DNA from 2 places in the Bacillus sp. AK124 genome. Region 1 is predicted to be linked to the other one. Evidence: riboswitches for the same ligand, from Rfam matches in the RefSeq annotation. Region 1 holds a riboswitch; the other holds the start of a gene.
The links. Region 1 has a riboswitch for S-adenosylmethionine ahead of M1E06_RS15425 (bifunctional homocysteine S-methyltransferase/methylenetetrahydrofolate reductase). Riboswitches for the same ligand answer to the same signal wherever they lie in the genome.
Positions count from the first base shown of each region.

Region 2: linked by a shared signal. The riboswitch ahead of mtnK (S-methyl-5-thioribose kinase) and the one ahead of M1E06_RS15425 (bifunctional homocysteine S-methyltransferase/methylenetetrahydrofolate reductase) in region 1 are both predicted to bind S-adenosylmethionine.

Region 1 is NZ_CP096378.1:3,045,453-3,054,336, reverse strand. Features, by position in the region: gene metH (methionine synthase) at 1-795, opposite strand, end outside; gene M1E06_RS15425 (bifunctional homocysteine S-methyltransferase/methylenetetrahydrofolate reductase) at 788-2,617, opposite strand; SAM riboswitch class I at 2,696-2,807, opposite strand; gene M1E06_RS15420 (YajQ family cyclic di-GMP-binding protein) at 2,885-3,376, opposite strand; partial or broken gene M1E06_RS15415 (CvfB family protein) at 3,517-4,385, shown strand; gene M1E06_RS15410 (DUF3941 domain-containing protein) at 4,423-4,545, opposite strand; gene M1E06_RS15405 (spore germination protein) at 4,701-4,907, shown strand; gene M1E06_RS15400 (DegV family protein) at 5,151-6,011, opposite strand; gene M1E06_RS15395 (YitT family protein) at 6,175-7,017, shown strand; gene M1E06_RS15390 (BsuPI-related putative proteinase inhibitor) at 7,033-7,485, shown strand; gene guaC (GMP reductase) at 7,575-8,555, opposite strand; gene M1E06_RS15380 (DUF3813 domain-containing protein) at 8,732-8,884, opposite strand, start outside.
Region 2 is NZ_CP096378.1:2,801,385-2,810,268, forward strand. Features, by position in the region: gene M1E06_RS14050 (pyridoxal phosphate-dependent aminotransferase) at 1-1,143, opposite strand, end outside; gene M1E06_RS14055 (carbon-nitrogen family hydrolase) at 1,239-2,018, shown strand; SAM riboswitch class I at 2,102-2,245, shown strand; gene mtnK (S-methyl-5-thioribose kinase) at 2,328-3,524, shown strand; gene mtnA (S-methyl-5-thioribose-1-phosphate isomerase) at 3,530-4,591, shown strand; gene M1E06_RS14070 (hypothetical protein) at 4,598-4,711, opposite strand; gene M1E06_RS14075 (methylated-DNA--[protein]-cysteine S-methyltransferase) at 4,803-5,300, opposite strand; gene M1E06_RS14080 (PAS domain-containing sensor histidine kinase) at 5,308-7,518, opposite strand; gene M1E06_RS14085 (acyltransferase family protein) at 7,828-8,853, shown strand.

The sequences.
Region 1 (8,884 bases):
TGATTCATGGTATTGTCCCTCCTCATCGGGGAGGCCGGCATTCGGATAGCAGCTGACGGCCGTCCTCGCAAGGGAAGAAAGGGTTCTGATGTGATCTGTCATAAATTCCGGGCCCGTCGCGCAATTTAAACCGACGCTGACCGGCTTCATATGCTCGAGTGAGATATAGAACGATTCGATATCCTGGCCGGCCAGTGTCGTGCCCATCGGTTCGATCGTGCCTGATACCATGAGGGGAAGGGTTTTGTCGGTTTTTTCGAAGGCTTGCCTGATGCCGATAAAGCCCGCTTTAACGTTCAGCATATCCTGGCTCGTTTCGAGCAGCAAGAGGTCGGCTCCCCCTGTGATCAGCGCTCTTGCCTGTTCCTCGTAATTATCGATCAGCTCGTCAAAGGTCGTGCCGCCGGTGACGGAAAGGGTTTTTGTCGTCGGACCCATCGCGCCGGCGACAAACCTTGGCCATTCAGGTGTGGAAAACTTTTCGGCGGCCGCTTTGGCGAGTTTGACTGAAGCGAGGTTGACTTCATAGGCGCGCTGCCCGAGGTCGTACTCGTCCAGAACGAGCCGTGTGGCTCCGAATGTATTGGTTTCGATGATATCGGCTTTAGCGGCCAGATAGGCTTCGTGGATGCCCTGAATGATATGAGGTGCCGTGATGCTTAGAAATTCATTGCACCCTTCATAGGCCTCGCCGCCGAAGTCAGCGGCGGACAAACCGGCATTCTGGATCATCGTTCCCATCGCACCGTCAAGGACGAGGATTTTTTTCTTCAGCTGGTCATTGATGTTAGACATTTGTTTTCTCCTTTTCTTTCTGGTGGATATATGCCGTCAGTTCGGCGGTTAAATCAGACCGCAAAAACGGTGTGATCAGATAAATGCCGTTGAACAGGTCGCACGCCGCATCAAGCAGGGAGCGGGCGATCGCGAGCCCTTCCTCGGCCTGTTTTTGTTTGTCATTTCCCGCCAGCGCCATCTTTTCGCGGATTGAATCGGACAGTTTGATGCCGGGGATTTCGTTGTGGATGAATTCCGCGTTGCGGCTGCTGGTCAGCGGCATGACGCCGATATAGATCGGTGTTTCAAGATGCTTTGTTTCTTCGTGGATTTTGATGAGCTGCTCCTCTGAATAGACAGGCTGGGAAATGAAATAGTCTGCGCCGCAGGCGATTTTTTTCTCAAGCCGTTTCACCGCTTTGTCAATGTGTCTGACATTCGGATTGAAGGCGGCCGCCACTGAGAAATTTGTTTTCTTGCCGAGCGGTTTACCTGAATATGACAAGCCTTCGTTAAACTGTTTGATCAGGCTGATCAAATCGAACGATGTCAGATCATAGACGGAAGTCGCTCCCGGAAAGTCGCCGATTTTCGACGGATCGCCGGTAATCGCCAGCACGTCTGACAGCCCCAGTGTATCGAGCCCCATTAGATGGGACTGCAGGCCGATCAGGTTGCGGTCTCTGCATGTAATATGGATCAGCGACCTCATATCGAGGCGCTGTTTTAAGAGCGCGCCGCAGGCGACATTGCTGATCCTCGGTGTGGCAAGCGAGTTGTCCGCCAATGTCAGTGCATCGATTCCGGCTGATTGAAGCTCTTTAGCGGCGTGCAAAAATTTCTCAAAGTTTAATTGTTTTGGAGGATCGAGTTCGACGATAATGGACCGTTTTTGCTTGGCCAGATCGTCGAGAACGGGCTCTGTCCTTTCGTTTTGAACAGCAAGCGCCGCTTTCTTTCTGATTTTCACGTGTTTTTCGGTGACTGGAGGAAGCCCTTTGACCGCCTCAGCCATCGCCCTGATGTGGTTCGGCGTGGTTCCGCAGCAGCCGCCGATGATCCGTGCGCCTTGATTGCGGAATTCCTCCGCGCTTTCCCTGAAATATTCATCATCTGTCTCATAAACAAGCCTGCCTTCGACAAGGGACGGGAGGCTGCTGTTCGGATAGACGGAAAGATAGGCGTCTTCTAAAAGCGGGACTTCTTCAAGCGCTCTGATCATATGATAAGGGCCGAGGCGGCAGTTGATACCAACGACGTCTGCGCCGAGGGATGCCAGCTGCTTCAGGCCGTCCGCAAGCGGGGTTCCGTCCTGAAGAACGCCCTCTTCGTGCATTGAGACATTCAAAATGATCGGCAGCTCTGTTTCCTTTCTGGCAATCTTTAAAACTTCGCGCGCTTCTTCTAAATCATAATAGGTTTCGAGCAGAAGTCCGTCCGGCTGCTCATTTAACAGAAGATAGAGCTGTTCGCGGAAGCTTCTTTTAATGTCCTCGAGAGAATACGAGTTTTTGTTGAACGTCCGGATTCCGCCGAGCGTACCGAGAACATAAGCAGAACCGGCGGCGGAGCGGGCGAGACGGACCGCTTTTTCGTTGATTTGTTTTGTTTCGTCTTCGAGCCCGTATCTGGACAGCTTGATGAAGTTTGCGCCGTACGTGTTCGTTTGAATAATATCGGCGCCGGCCTGTACATACGCTTCGTGGACGCGTCTCACTTCTTCGGGCTTGGAGATGTTCAGTTCCTCAAAACACCTGTCGATCCCGTAGGAATACAGAAGTGTGCCCATTGCGCCGTCCGCGATTAACGTTTTGCTTTTTATATCCTCCAAAAAACCCATCGTTTTCCCCCTTAAGCATTTTTGATAAACAAAAAAGTCTTCTGTGAAGCAGAAGACTTTTCATCGACATTGTCCGTCTTCTTATCTTCCAAGCAGACTGCTTGCTGGATTTAGCACCTTGGTCATGAATATTCATTCACCGGTTGCTGAGGCTTCATTGGGCCAGTCCCTCTGCCTCTCTTGATAAGAACAGCTATTTAGTTTCTATTGATTACTTTTACTCAATTTACCGAAAATCGGGGGAATAATCAACAGTAAATTAAGAATTTATCGAAAATTTATAAATTGGACATCAATCGGCAGGTCGGCTTCCCTCACCATCGCGATGATTTGCTGAAGGTCGTCTTTATTTTTTCCGGTTACGCGGACTTGATCATCCTGCACTTGCGATTTAACTTTCAGACCCGATTTTTTTATCAGGTTATTGATTTTTTTCGCGTTTTCTTTGTCGATGCCCTGAACTAGTTTTCCGCGCTGTCTGACCGTGCCGCCTGAAGCGTTCTCAAGCTTTGAGTATTCGATGTTTTTCGTCGGGACGTTCCGCTTGATCAGTTTGCCGACAAGCACGTCTTTCAGCTGGTTCATTTTAAATTCGTCGTCCGATACGAGAACGAGCTCGTCTCCTTCGAGTGTGATGCTGCTTTTTGACCCTTTGAAATCATAGCGTGTGCCGATTTCCTTGAGAGCGGTCTGAATTGCGTTTTGAACTTCAGGCAGTTCAACCTTTGAGACGATATCAAATGAGCTTTCTTTCGCCATGTGAAAACCTCCATCCATTTTACTTATGAGTCAATTATAGTAGAATAAGGTGAAACTTCCAATATCGAGCGGTTTGCCTGGCCGCGATCCGGCAATAATTTTAACATTGGAGGAATAATAAGAAAAAGAAAAACAGGCGGATAAGAAAGGAAGAAACAGTATGAAACCAGGACAGCAGCTAACATTGAAAATAGATCATAAAGCCGATTACGGTTACTTTTTGACGGACGGCGAAACGGCGGTCCTTCTGCATCAGAGCGAGATCACGGAGGATATTGAAGATAGAGAAGAGGTCGATGTCTTTTTATATGTCGATCATGAAGATCGCTTGGCGGCTACGATGAGAAAGCCGATGATCAGCGCTGAACAGTACGGCTGGGTGGAAGTCGTTGATGCCGTCAGCGGCATGGGGGTTTTCGTCGATGTCGGGCTCTCGAAGGACGCCCTCGTTGCGACAGAGCATCTCCCGCCGTATGAATCAGTATGGCCGCAAAAAGGGGACAGGCTGTACTGTATGCTGAAAATCACGGGGCACGGAAGGATGTTTGCCAAACCGGCGCCGGAGGATAAGATCAGCGAGCTGTTTAGTGAAGCTTCACCCGGTCTGATGAATAAAGAGCTCACCGGAACGATCTACCGCTTGATCGCATCAGGCTCTTTTATGATTTCCGAAACCGGTATCAGAGGCTTTATCCATTCTTCTGAGCGAAAGGAAGAGCCGAGGCTTGGGGAAAAGCTGACCGCAAGGGTGATCAAAGTAAAAGAAGACGGTTCTGTTAATCTGTCGCTTCTGCCAAGAAAGCAGGATGCCTTATCGGTTGATGCAGAACAAATTTTGACTTATATGAGAACGAGAAACGGCGCGATGCCGTTCTGGGATAAAAGCGACCCTGAGGATATCAAAGAGCGCTTCAACATGAGCAAAGCAGCATTTAAAAGGGCGCTCGGCCATCTGATGAAACAGGATAAAATCTATCAGGAAGAGGGCTGGACATACGAGAAAAAATAAATATGAGGCGGCGTCCGATGAGGACGCAGCCGGTTTTTTACAAGTGATCAGGCTTCTTTGATTCCTGGTGTTTACCGGCTTGTCTGTTCTTTTCAGCGAGCCGGTTTTTCTGCTGGTTGACGGCGTTGTTGTCAACTGGCTTTTTATCATCATCTTTCATGAGGAAGCACCTCCTGTCAAAATGTCGCTTTTAGCTTGCACACTGCCGGCAAAACTATGTACTCTCCCAACCGCGATGTTTTTTGCCGGGAAGTTTATGCCTCCTTGTACCGCCAGCATACACATATCATAAGACCCAAAAAAAGGAGACTTGGTATGAAACATTGCTGCTCAGTTTACATTCAAAGTGTTTCGGCAGGAGGAGTCGTCAATTTTGGCGGTGCGTTCAAAATTTGTCCGATCACAATGGAAAAAGTGGTCGAGGGGTCTGGAGGTCCTGATGTCGCGACAGCGGCTGCCGGTTTTCTTGATGGAGCGCTTACACCGGTCGCCGCTGAAGGAACAGTCACCGAAGACAGCTGACGAAGAAGGCCTGCTTTTATCAAGCAGGCCTCAGCGTGTCGACAAACCCTCGCATTCGTTGTCAGGCCTGCGCGTCGGTGCTCACGAATTGCAACATTCGCTCCGCTCCGATGCTCGGCCTTCCTAAACTGCAAGGGTTTTCAATCACGCTGATAGGATGACAAAATCCCAAAACTAAGAGCCGTTTTGGGATTTTGTCAACAATCTAAGGCCTGCTTTTATAAAGCAGGCCTCTGTTTTACCTTATCTTTTGTCTTTCCCCGGAAAAAAGACCGCCAATGTTCCGGGGCCGGAATGGGCGCCGACCGCTGAACCGACCATGTTGACGACGATTTCCCCCGGCTGAAATTCGGCTTCGATCATCCGTTTGACCTCTTCGGCCGTCTCTTCGTCATCTCCGTGGCTGATGCCGACCGTCTGTCCGCTCAAATCGACGCTTCTTTCTTTCATCAATTCGATCATCCGTTTGAGCAGCTTCTTTTTGCCCCGGATTTTTTCCAAGGGGACAAGCTTGCCGTCTTCAACATGCAGGAGCGGTTTAATATTCAGCAAACCGCCGACAAAAGCCGATGCTTTGCTGATTCTACCGCCTCTTGCCAAATAAGTCAGGTCATCTACGGTAAAAATATGTTCAAGATGTTCGCAAAAGTCCTTTACAGACGATTCAATTTCTTGTATTGTATTGCCGTTAGTTGCGAGTTTAAGGGCGTGCTTAACCGCGAGCCCATAGCCTAATGAAGCGCATTTTGAGTCGATGATCCGCAGATCGAAATCAGGGAACTCTTCCTTGACTTCGTTTGCTGCCATCACAGCCGTCTGGTATGTTCCGGAAAGCTCTGAAGAAAAGGCGATATAGAGAGCGGGTTTGTTTTCGCCGGCCAGCTCCCTGAATGCATTCTTGAACCGCATCATGGACGGCTGGGACGTTTTCGGCGCTTTGCCTTCGCGCATCGCTTCATAAACGTCCAGAGGCTGAATCGTCAGAAGGTCATCGTACTCTTTTTCATCAAGCAGCACCTTTAACGGAATAAATGAGATGTGATGTTCATCATAAAAAGATTTCGGCAAATCTGCCGCACTGTCTGCTAAAAGGTGAACGTTCATTTGAACCCCTTCTTTCTAAAAAATGGTGGAAAAGGACGCCAAACTGTCCTTCGGTATATTTCGTTTTTTAGGTCAACTATATCATATATTTTTACATTGACGTTTTCAAAATATTGTTTTAAGGGTAAACCAAATATATACGAAAGTAGCGGAGGAACTAAATATGGTCATAGCTGAAGCAAAAAAATTGTTCATTGTCATCATCGGCGCCTTGTTAAATGCCATCGGATTGAATCTGTTTCTGATTCCCGCCGATGTTTACGCCAGCGGCTTTACGGGGGTGGCGCAGCTTTTATCGAGTGCGCTTGACCAGTACAGCCCGATTTACTTTTCAACGGGGACGCTATTGTTTATTTTAAACATTCCCGTCGGGATTCTGGGCTGGCTGAAGGTCGGGCGCTCATTTACGGTTTACAGCATTTTGAGCGTAGCCTTGACGACGGTCTTTTTAGGAATGCTCCCTGAGGCGAGCCTGTCAAACGATATTTTGCTGAACGCCGTGTTCGGCGGGGTGATCGCCGCGGTCGGAATCGGCCTGACCCTTAAATACGGGGCTTCAACGGGCGGTTTGGATATTATCGCGATGATCCTGGCGAAGTGGAAAGACAAACCGGTCGGCACCTATTTCTTTATTTTAAACGGTGCGATCATTTTAACAGCAGGATTATTGAACGGGTGGGAGAAAGCATTATATACGCTCGTTACACTATATGTGACAACCAGGGTGATCGATGCCATCCACACCCGTCACGCCAAGCTCACCGTTATGATTGTCACAAAGAAAGCGGAGGAGATCAAAGAAGCGATTTACGGAAAGATGGTCCGCGGCATTACAACCGTTCCGGCGAAAGGCGCCTTTACGAATGAACAGAAAGAAATGATGATCATTGTGATTACAAGATACGAATTATACGACTTGGAAAAAATCATTAATGAAGTGGATCCAAATGCTTTCACAAACGTCGTGCAGACAACGCAGGTTTTAGGGTTTTTCCGCAAAGATTAATGAAAGGGTGAATGAATGCGGCTGATTTCCATGATTGTAATGTTGCTGTTTGTCGGTGGATGCGGGCAAAACGGGGATCAAGTCCCCGATAAGGAGGTATCAGGGGAAGTGAATAACGGGAGTGTAACATTAACGGTTGAACCCGTTCAGAAGCAGGGAGAAATCGAATTTCGGATGTCGGTTGTCAACCATACGGATGATGTGGCAGAGTTTGAATTCAGCAGCGGACAGAAATTTGAACTGATCGTCAGCGACAAAGAAGGGAATGAAAGGTACCGCTATTCGAAAGGAAAAATGTTTACGCAGGCGTTCCAGACGATGACGCTCAAACCGAAAGAGTCTTACGATTTTACTGATGTATGGAAAGAGGTGCCTGAACCCGGCACATATGAAGTAAACGTGACATTTTTGGGAAGATCGGAACAGTTTGCAACTTTGAGGGCCGGCAAATCGTTTGAAGTGAAATAGCCGTCAAAAAAGGCATCCCGGGAAGGATGCCTTTTTGTATGCTGTCAGGCAGAAGGGAAGGCGGCTGCCTGAACACCGCCCTGTGACCGTTAATATTGATCCCCATTGAAAATAGAATTTTTAACGATAACGTAGTCTACGTTGCGGATCGCATCGAGCTTGTTTCCTCCCGCGTAAGAAATGGATGACTGCAGATCCTGTTCCATTTCTGTCAGCGTATCCATGATCGCGCCTTTATGCTCCACGTACATTTTTTTGCCTTCGACATTTTTCTTTTCACCTTTTTGGTACTCAGAAGCCGAACCGAAATATTCTTTGTAAAGCTTGCCGTCTTTTTCGATCGTTGCCCCCGGCGATTCTTCGTGTCCGGCAAACAGCGAACCGATCATGACCATTGTCGCTCCGAATCTGACCGATTTGGCGATGTCCCCGTGAGTGCGGATGCCGCCGTCTGCAATGATCGGCTTGCTCGCCGCTTTTGCACACCAGCGCAGCGCAGCCAGCTGCCAGCCGCCCGTTCCAAAACCGGTTTTAATTTTTGTAATGCAGACTTTTCCGGGACCGATGCCGACTTTTGTAGCGTCGGCGCCGGCGTTTTCAAGTTCTCTCACAGCTTCGGGCGTTCCGACATTTCCTGCGATCACGAAGCTGTCCGGAAGATGTTTTTTAATGTGCTGAATCATATTGATGACGGCGTTCGAGTGACCGTGAGCGATATCGATCGTGATGTAATCAGGCGTGAGATTCTCTTTCACCAGCTCTTCGATAAACGCGTATTCGTCATCTTTGACTCCGACGCTGATTGAAGAAAACAAACCGCGCGCCTTCATGTCTTTTACAAAATCGATCCGTGTTTCCGGCTCAAAGCGGTGCATCACATAAAAGTAACCGTTTTCCGCTAATGAAACAGCCAGCTTTTCATCTATAATGGTCTGCATATTGGCGGGCACCACAGGCAGTTTAAATGTTCTTCCGCCGAACTGCACGGACGGATCACATTCAGAGCGGCTCTTGACGATGCACTTTGCAGGAATTAGTTGAATATCTTCATAATCAAACACGTTTTCCAATATAAAAACCCCCAAAAACGAATATTTATTTGTTTGTTATATAAAATGTTCGCCTTTTATAATGTACTTCCTTTTGCTTCCGATGTCAAATTTTTATGTTTTGAAATTTGAACATAAAAAAGGAGCCGTGCCGATGGCACAGACTCCTCTCCGGCTGTCAAAAAGCCGGCGTGTTGTTATGATCGTTGATCTAGCTGCTCCTGAAGATCGTGAAGCTGGCGCCGTTCGGCATCAGTTGAATTGGCGTATGCCGAGGAAAGGGCGTTTTTGGCTCTTGCAACGGCTTTCGCCTTTTCGCCTGAATCCGTCGAAGCTTCAGCTTCATGAAC
Region 2 (8,884 bases), 240 kb from region 1:
CGAAGCCGCTTCCCGGAGCCGCTCTTCGCTTGTCAAGAGGCCGACTCTCACATAGCCTTCTCCGTATTTGCCGAAGCCGATGCCGGGCGCTGTGACGACATTCGCTTTTTCGAGAAGCAGATCGTAAAAAGCCTCAGATGTATACCCGTCAGGGACAGGCATCCAGGCGAAAAAAGAACCTTGCGGAGCATCCGCGTGCCAACCGATTTCACGGACCGCACGAATCCATACATCCCGCCTTTTTTCGTAGCGCTCATTTTGCTCCTTGACACACGCTTGGTCTGATAGAAGCGCGACTGCCGCGGCGTCTTGGACCGCTTTAAAAAGGCTGACATACATATGGTCCTGATAAAGGTTCAGCGCTTCGATCACAGAGGCGTTGCCAACTGCAAACCCGACCCGCCATCCAGCCATATTATACGTTTTGGAAAGCGTGTAAATTTCGATTCCTGTGTCTTTTGCCCCCTCCGTTTCGAGAAAGCTGACAGGCCTCTTGCCGTCGTAGCCGATCGCACCGTAGGCAAAATCGTGGACGACGCAAATTCCGTTCGACTTGGCAAACCGGACAGTCTCTTCGAAAAAAACAGGCGTGGCTTGGGCACCGGTTGGATTGTTTGGATAATTTAAATACATGAGCTTCGCTTTTTCTTTCACTTCCTTCGGAATCCGGCTGTAGTCAGGCAGAAACTGATTGCCCGCTGTAAGCGGCATCGTTTCCATGTTCGCTCTTGCCAGCTCAACGCCCGACCAGTAGTCGGGATAGCCGGGATCGGGAACGAGCACGGCATCCCCCGGATTTAACAAACATTGCGGAAGCTCGACAAGACCGGCTTTTCCGCCGAACAATACAGCGACTTCGCGTTCGGGATCGAGCTCTACACCGTATTCCCTTCGATAGAACGCGGCTGCCGCCTCCTTGAGTGAACGGCTGCCGCGAAAGGAGGAATACTGATGGTTTTCAGGGTTGCGAACGGCTTGCGCCATTGTATCAACGATGTGATCAGGTGTCGGCTGATCGGGATTCCCCTGGCCGAGATTGATCACATCATGGCCGGCGGCGATTTTTTCATTCACCTTTTTCACCAAGGAAGCGAAAAACTGCTCAGGCAGCTGTTTCAGCACATCTGAAAGCTCAAATTTCATATGATTCACCCGCTTTTGAAAAATTCTTGAAATGATAGTCCATCATCATATATTGTTAAATGTAAAATGTAAAGAAAAAAATGAGGTGATCCAGATTGAAGCTGACAATTTCATGTCTGCAATTCGATATCGCATACGGCAATCCTTCTGAAAATTTTAAAAAAGCGGAGCAGCTGATCGAACAGGAAAGCCGAAAAGCGGATGTTCTTCTCCTTCCCGAGCTGTGGACGACGGGTTATGATTTAAAAAATCTCGGCTCCATCGCAGATGAAGAAGGCAGGCAAACGAAGAGATGGCTGCAGGAAACGGCAAAAGCAAACCGTGTCCATATCATATGCGGCTCTGTCGCCGTTAAGAAAAAAAGCGGTGTGTACAATATCATGTACATCGCAGACAAAAACGGACATTTGATCAAAGAATACAGCAAAGCTCACCTTTTCCAGCTGATGGACGAACACCTCTATTTGTCAGCGGGCTCAGGCGACGGGAGCTTCGAGCTTGAAGGGATCCCGGCTGCGGGGTTTATCTGCTACGACATCCGTTTCCCGGAATGGATCAGAAAACATACGAAGGAAGGTGCGGGCATCATCTTTGTATCGGCGGAATGGCCGCTCGCCCGCCTCGATCACTGGCAAAGCCTTTTAAAAGCCAGAGCGATTGAAAATCAGTGCTTTGTCGCAGCCTGCAACCGAGCGGGAAGTGACCCGGCAAACGAATTTGCGGGCCACAGCATCATCATTGATCCGCTCGGCCGCACCCTCGCTGAAGCAGGGAGCGGTGAAGCCGTCATCAGGACCGAAATCAACCTCGGGGACATTGAAAAAGCGCGGGGGCAAATTCCGGTTTTTGAGGACATTCGCAGAGATTTATATTAAAAAAGTATTGACAAGAAAACTGAGATGCTGGTAACATTTTCAGCAACTGACCGAACTGAAATTTCAAAATTTTATATTGATTTCTCTTATCGAGAGTTGGGTGAAGGACTGGCCTAATGACCCCAACAGCAACCGACCGTAATACCATTGTGAAATGGGGCGCGAAATTCTGCGCCGCTAGGGCACGGTGCTAATTCCATCAGACTTTGAATTCTGAGAGATAAGAGAGGCGAACGCGACAAATCAGCCTCTTTCTCTCGATGAGAAAGAGGCTTTTTTATTGTTAACGACATTTAGGGGGAATCACACATGACCGTAACGAAAACCGCAGCATACGAAACTTTGACCGAAAGCTCCGCGGCCGCGCTGGCCGTCCGCCTCGGGCTTTTTCCAAGCAAAAGCACCCTGACATGCCAGGAGATCGGGGACGGAAACTTGAATTTGGTCTTCCGCGTGTATGACAAAGAGCAGCAAAAAGGGCTGATCATCAAACAGGCGGTGCCTTATGCGAAAGTCGTCGGCGAAAGCTGGCCGCTGTCGCTTGACAGGGCGAGAATCGAAAGCAGTGCGCTGATCCGCCAAGCCGAGCATGTCCCGCACCTTGTCCCGAACGTGTACTATTCTGACACCGAGCTTGCCGTTACCGTATTGGAAGACCTTTCTCACTTGGAAATCGCCAGAAAAGGACTGATTGACGGGAAGGATTATCCCCACCTGTCGGAAGACATCGGAGAATTCCTTGGAAAAACACATTTTTACTCGTCTGAATATGCACTTGACCCAACAGTTAAAGGGCGGCTTGTGAAGCAGTTTACGAATCCGGATCTGTGCGATATTACAGAAAGCCTTGTGTTCACAGACCCTTTCTTTGATCATGAGACAAACGATTTCGAAGAAGAGCTTCGCGATGAAGCGGAAGATCTTTGGCGCAATGAAGCATTAAAAATTGAAGCGGCAAAACTGAAACAGCGCTTTTTGTCTGCAGAGGAAACGCTGATCCACGGCGACCTTCATACAGGCAGCATTTTCGCAAGTGAAGAAGCCGAAACGAAAATCATCGACCCTGAATTTGCGTTTTTCGGCCCGATCGGGTTTGACATTGGACAGTTTATCGCCAACCTGCTGCTGCACGCGCTTTCCCGCGAAGAAAACAGGCGGGCTCCTTTATACCGCCATGTCGAGACCGTCTGGCATACGTTCAGCCGGACATTCAGCGAAGCATGGGAAAACGATGCTCTTGACGCTTGCAAAAATGAGAAAGGACGCCTTGAATCAGTTCTGAAGCAGGCGTTTGAAGACGCAGCAGGCTTTGCCGGCTGCGAAATGATCCGCCGGACGATCGGCCTTGCCCATGTGGCGGACCTTGAAACAATCGTTCCGTTTTCCCGGAGAATCAGCCAAAAAAAGCTCGCCCTTAAAATAGGCGCAGCATTCATAGAAAAACGCAGCGGTTTCCGGACGCCAAAAGACTTGATTGAAGCGTTTCGGAACGCACTTAAGGAGTGAATGACATGCCTGAACAATTTGCGGTGCCCCGCTCTGTCGAATGGGAAGAAGCATCGGTAAAAATTCTGAACCAGCAAAAGCTTCCCGAAAAGACGGAATACCTGCACCTCACAACAAAAGAAGACGTCTATGATGCGATTCAAACGCTGAAAGTGAGGGGGGCACCTGCCATCGGCATTACAGCCGCCTTCGGACTCGCCCTTTGCGCACAAAGCATCGATACATCTGACGTTTCCGCGTTTCTGGTGGAACTCGGAAAAATCAAAGATGAACTCAATCAGGCAAGGCCGACAGCCGTCAATTTATCCTGGGCTCTCAATCGGCTGGTAAAAAGTGCGGAGGACGCAAAATCGGTCAATGAAGCAAAAACAAATCTGATCCATGAAGCTATTCAGATCCAGGTTGAAGACGAAGAAACGTGCCGGCAAATCGGACAGAATGCACTGCATTTGTTCAAATCGGGTGACAGCATCATGACCATCTGCAACGCCGGCTCGATTGCGACAAGCAGGTACGGTACGGCCCTTTCCCCGTTTTATCTTGCCAAAACAAAGGACCTCGACCTTCATATTTATGCCTGTGAAACGAGGCCTGTCCTGCAAGGGGCGCGCCTGACGGCGTGGGAGCTTATGCAGGGGGGAATTGACGTGACGCTGATTACAGACAGCATGGCTGCCCATACGATGAAAGAAAAAAACATTTCAGCCGTCATTGTCGGAGCGGACAGGATCGCGAGAAACGGAGATACAGCCAATAAAATCGGAACATACGGCTTGGCAATCCTCGCCAAAGCCTTTCAAATCCCGTTTTTTATCGCCGCTCCCCTGTCAACTTTTGATGTTTCGATTTCATGCGGCGACAACATTCCGATTGAAGAACGCGATCCGGATGAAGTCAGGCTGATAAACGGAACGCAAATAGCTCCGCAAGAGGTGCCAGTGTTCAACCCTGCTTTTGATATCACGCCGCACGATTTAATCTCTGGCATCATTACGGAAAAAGGGATTATCACAGACAGGTTTGAAGAAGAAATTGAAGCGCTGTTTTCCGCTGAAGCCCTTACTTAGGCCGCTTTAGCGGATTTTAATCGATTTGATGATGTCTTTCTTCTGCTCTTCGGTCAACACGTGCAGCTTGACGAACAATTCCGCGTATCCTGCTATTTTGTTCGGGCGGTTCGTTTTCATTTATTCGTCCTCCTTTTTTACCAAGACCAACATTTTTAACTTAATAAAATTATATGTCGCTGACGAAAAAAAGAAACGGCGTGCTCGTATATTATTTTCCCTTATACGCAATATTTTCGATGTCGAGCAGCACCGCTTTTTTATCCGTTTCATTTCCGGAGTACCCCGTTAAAGAACGATTTTTGCCGATGACACGGTGGCACGGGATCAAAATCGGCAGCGCATTTCTTTTATTGGCCTGGCCGATTGCGCGAACCGCTTTCGGATTCCCGACGGCGCACGCGATATCTAAATAGCTCCGTGATTCACCGTACGGGATCAACTGCAGCACCTCCCACACTTTTTTCTGAAACGGGGTTCCATCCTGGCGGAAAGGAAGGGTGAACGTCTTCCGCTCCCCCCTGAAATATTCTTCGAGCTGGCGCTTTGCCTCCTTCAACAATTCCGTTTCGGTCCGGCGAAGCTCCAAGCCGTCTTGCTGGAGCTGTTTTAGTTCATCTTTTTCAAATAGCAAATGCGTAATGTGGTGATTTTCCTCGACAATGTAAGCTTGTCCAAAAGGCGAGGTCATTTCAATATAAAAGCCCACGATGCGATTAAGCCTCCTCCTCATGATGCTGTCTGATCGGGAGAGTCAGATGGAATGTCGTGCCTCTCCCTTCTTCACTTTCAACTTCGATTTTTCCATTATGCTCTTCAATAATTTTATAACTGACCATGAGCCCGAGTCCAGTGCCCCGTTCTTTTGTCGTGTAAAAAGGTTCGCCGAGCCTCTTCAATTTGTCTTCTGTCATGCCGATTCCTTCGTCAGCAAGCGAGATAATGATATGGTCGTCTCCTTTCGGTTTGATCGACACATATACGTTGCCTCCGTCAGGCATCACTTCAATCGCATTTTTCAAAATGTTGATAAATACCTGTTTCAGCTGATTCGGCTCGCAATAAATCAGCGGAATGCCGCCTTCGCACTTCAGATGCATCTGAACGTTGTCAAGGTTTGCCTGTGCGTGCAGCAAATCCATTGTGTCCTGCATGATTTTGACGATATTTTTTTCTTCATACATAATCGCCTGCGGTTTTGCAAGGATGAGAAACTCCGTAATAATCGATTCAATCCTTTTGAGTTCTGATGTGATGACATTAAAGTAAAGCGCGTGATCCTCATTTTGGATGCTGCCTTTCAGCAGTTGGATAAATCCTTTTAGCGCCGTCATCGGGTTGCGGATTTCATGGGCAATTCCGGCTGCGAGTTCGCCGACGACGTGAAGGGTATCAGACTTGCGGAGCCGCTCTTCAAGCTCTTTTCGTTCTGTCACGTCTCTGAGCATCGCCAAGTTCATATTTTGAATGATATTTCTTTTAAATGAAAATTCAAGAATCCGTTTTTGGTCGCTCAGCAGGAATGGGATGTCATTGTCCATTTCTTCTAAGGAAATCGTTTTAGCGGGAGAAGCTGCGTTTTCTATATGATAGCCGGAGATGACATCAAGTAGATTGGACGTTTTCAGCTGTTCAAGAGGGGTGCTGAGAATTTTTCCGGCAAGGGGGTTCGCATCGATAATGTCGTACTGGTTGTTGAAAAGAACGATTCCGTCCATTGATCCGTTGAATACTTTTCTGAACTTCAATTCGCTTTCCCGCAATTCTTGTTCCATTCGTTTTCTGTCGCTGACATTTCTTAAAATGGTTAGGTCCTGGCTGTCGAACATGATCCGTTTTGACGTGAACTCAAGCTCTTTATATTGTCCGTTTGCCATACGAAACAGCAGTTCCGCCCGGATTTCCCCTTTTTGATCATACTGCTTTTGAATGGCATGGTACCTCTGATCGGTTTGATCAATAAAATCGGTCATCTTCTTGTTGAGAAGCTGTTCCATCGGCAGTTCGAAGATTTTGCAGGCCGACTGGTTCGCTTTGACGATGCGGCCGTCGTTATTCATCAGTATAATGGCATCCATCGCATTTTCAAAGACTTCTCTAAAGCGTTCTTCGCTTTTAAACAGCTGTTTTTCCATCGAGCGCTTCTCGGTAATATCCCTCATAATCGACATGTAAAAGCCGTTTAAAATGTTCGAGGTTATCGTAAGCTCAAACAGCCGGTCTTCTCCTGATCTGAGCCGGACAGGAAGCTCCCCTTTTGCTTTCCCTCTTCTGAAAAGAGCATTCCAGATTTTATCGAGCCGCCCCTTGTTTTCAGGGGATACGAATTGAGACAGCTTCAGTTTTGAAAGCTCTGTTTTTTCAATTTCGAAGCTCTGGCAAAACGAATGGTTCGCATCGATGAAACAGCCTTGTTTATCAAAGATGACGATTCCTTCAACCGCGCGGTGAAACAAATCTTTAAACAGCTTTTCATTAATGGTGCGCTCCCGCTCCAATATTTTTTTCGATGAAATGTCCCTCATGACGACAAAATAGCAGTCTTCACCGATTCCTTTGCTTGCAGTAAACTCGATATATTTGACAGATCCGTTGTCAAGCCTGATGGCCACTTCTTTTTTCGCATATCCCCGCTCCAAAAAGCGTTGAATGCTCTGGTTCAGTTCATCCGGCGGGACGGCGTGCAGGAAGTCGAGCGCCGACCGGTCCAGCAAATTCTTTTTTTGGCTTTGCAGAATTTTGCAGGCGGCATCATTCGCCTGGATGATGTTCATCTGTTTATCCAATATAAAAATAGCGTCCAGCGTCCCGTTAAACAGCAGCTCATACTGATACAAATCCGCTTTTAGCTTGGCGTTCTCTTTCTTCAGTCTGTTCAGCTGGTTTTGCAGATTTAAGGATTCATTCAAATCAAGAGTTTCCTCCATTTATTACACTCCTTCTTGAAAACCTGTCCTCCAATTATTCTACAAACCGGAAAATCTTCCTTCATTTGTTTCGAACTTTTACAACCTTTCCGCCTATTTTACAGGAAGATGACGATATAAAAGTTCCTTACTGTTCAATTACATCGACCTAACAATAAGACTTAATGCATAGGAAAACACATGCTTTCTATTTTAAAATTTTAAAATGAGGCCAGACTGGTGGAAGACGTCATTCCGGAAAGAATGTTCCGGGGTTCAGACGCTTCCCGCACCGGCGTCTCCTGAAAATGTTTGTGAAAGGGTGATGTTATGGCGACTTCGCGCGACAGCTATTTCGACAATGCAAAATTCCTATTAATTTTTCTCGTCGTATTCGGACATATAATCAGGTCCTATATTCATGATAATGATGCTCTGCTTCATATTTATAAATTTATTTACACGTTTCATATGCCTGCTTTTATTCTCATATCAGGCTATTTTGCAAAAGGGTTCAACCGCCACGGCTATGTCAAAAAAATCGCCTGGAAGCTGATTGTTCCTTATTTGATTTTCCAGGGAATCTATACGCTGTTTTATTCCTTTATCGATGATCAAAGCTTAACGGCCGCAAATCCGATTGAACCGCAATGGTCGCTTTGGTTTTTGCTGAGCCTGTTCTTTTGGAATATCCTGTTGTTTCCATTCACAAAACTGCCGGCGAAATGGGCGTTTGCCGCAAGCTTTGCGATCGCCGTTCTTGTCGGATATATCGACTTGATCAGCAACACGCTCAGCCTGTCCCGCACGTTTGTTTTCTTCCCGGTCTTTTTGGCGGGCTATTATTTGCAAAAAGACCATTTTAAAATACTGAGAGGCTGGAAAGGCAAGCAGGCCGCTCTAGCCGTTTTAGCAGCAACGTTCGTTTTCTACTTTTTTGTAGACTTCGATTACTCCTGGCTGTTCGGGTCCAAACCCTATTCGGAATTCGGCGATGTCGGGATAAAAAGCGGGTTAAACCGAGTGGCGCTCCTCGTCATCACGTTCGCTTCAACGTTCGCGTTCATGGCGCTTGTGCCTGAAAGGCGGTATTTCTTTACCCTGTGGGGAACGCGCACATTTTATGTCTATCTGCTGCACGGCTTTATCATCAAGTCGTTCAGAAAAACGGGAGCGGAAGAATGGCTTGCCGATTATCAAAGTCTGACGCTATTAATCATCGCCACGGCGATTTTAACCTTCTGCTTATCAAGCGGATTTGTGAAAACGGTCGCCCAGCCGTTCATCGAATTGAAAATGACGAATTTAATGAGGATGTTGAAAAAAGACAACGGATATAACCCTTATTTAAAATAAATGAAGGTCCAAATCGTTTCCGATTTGGACC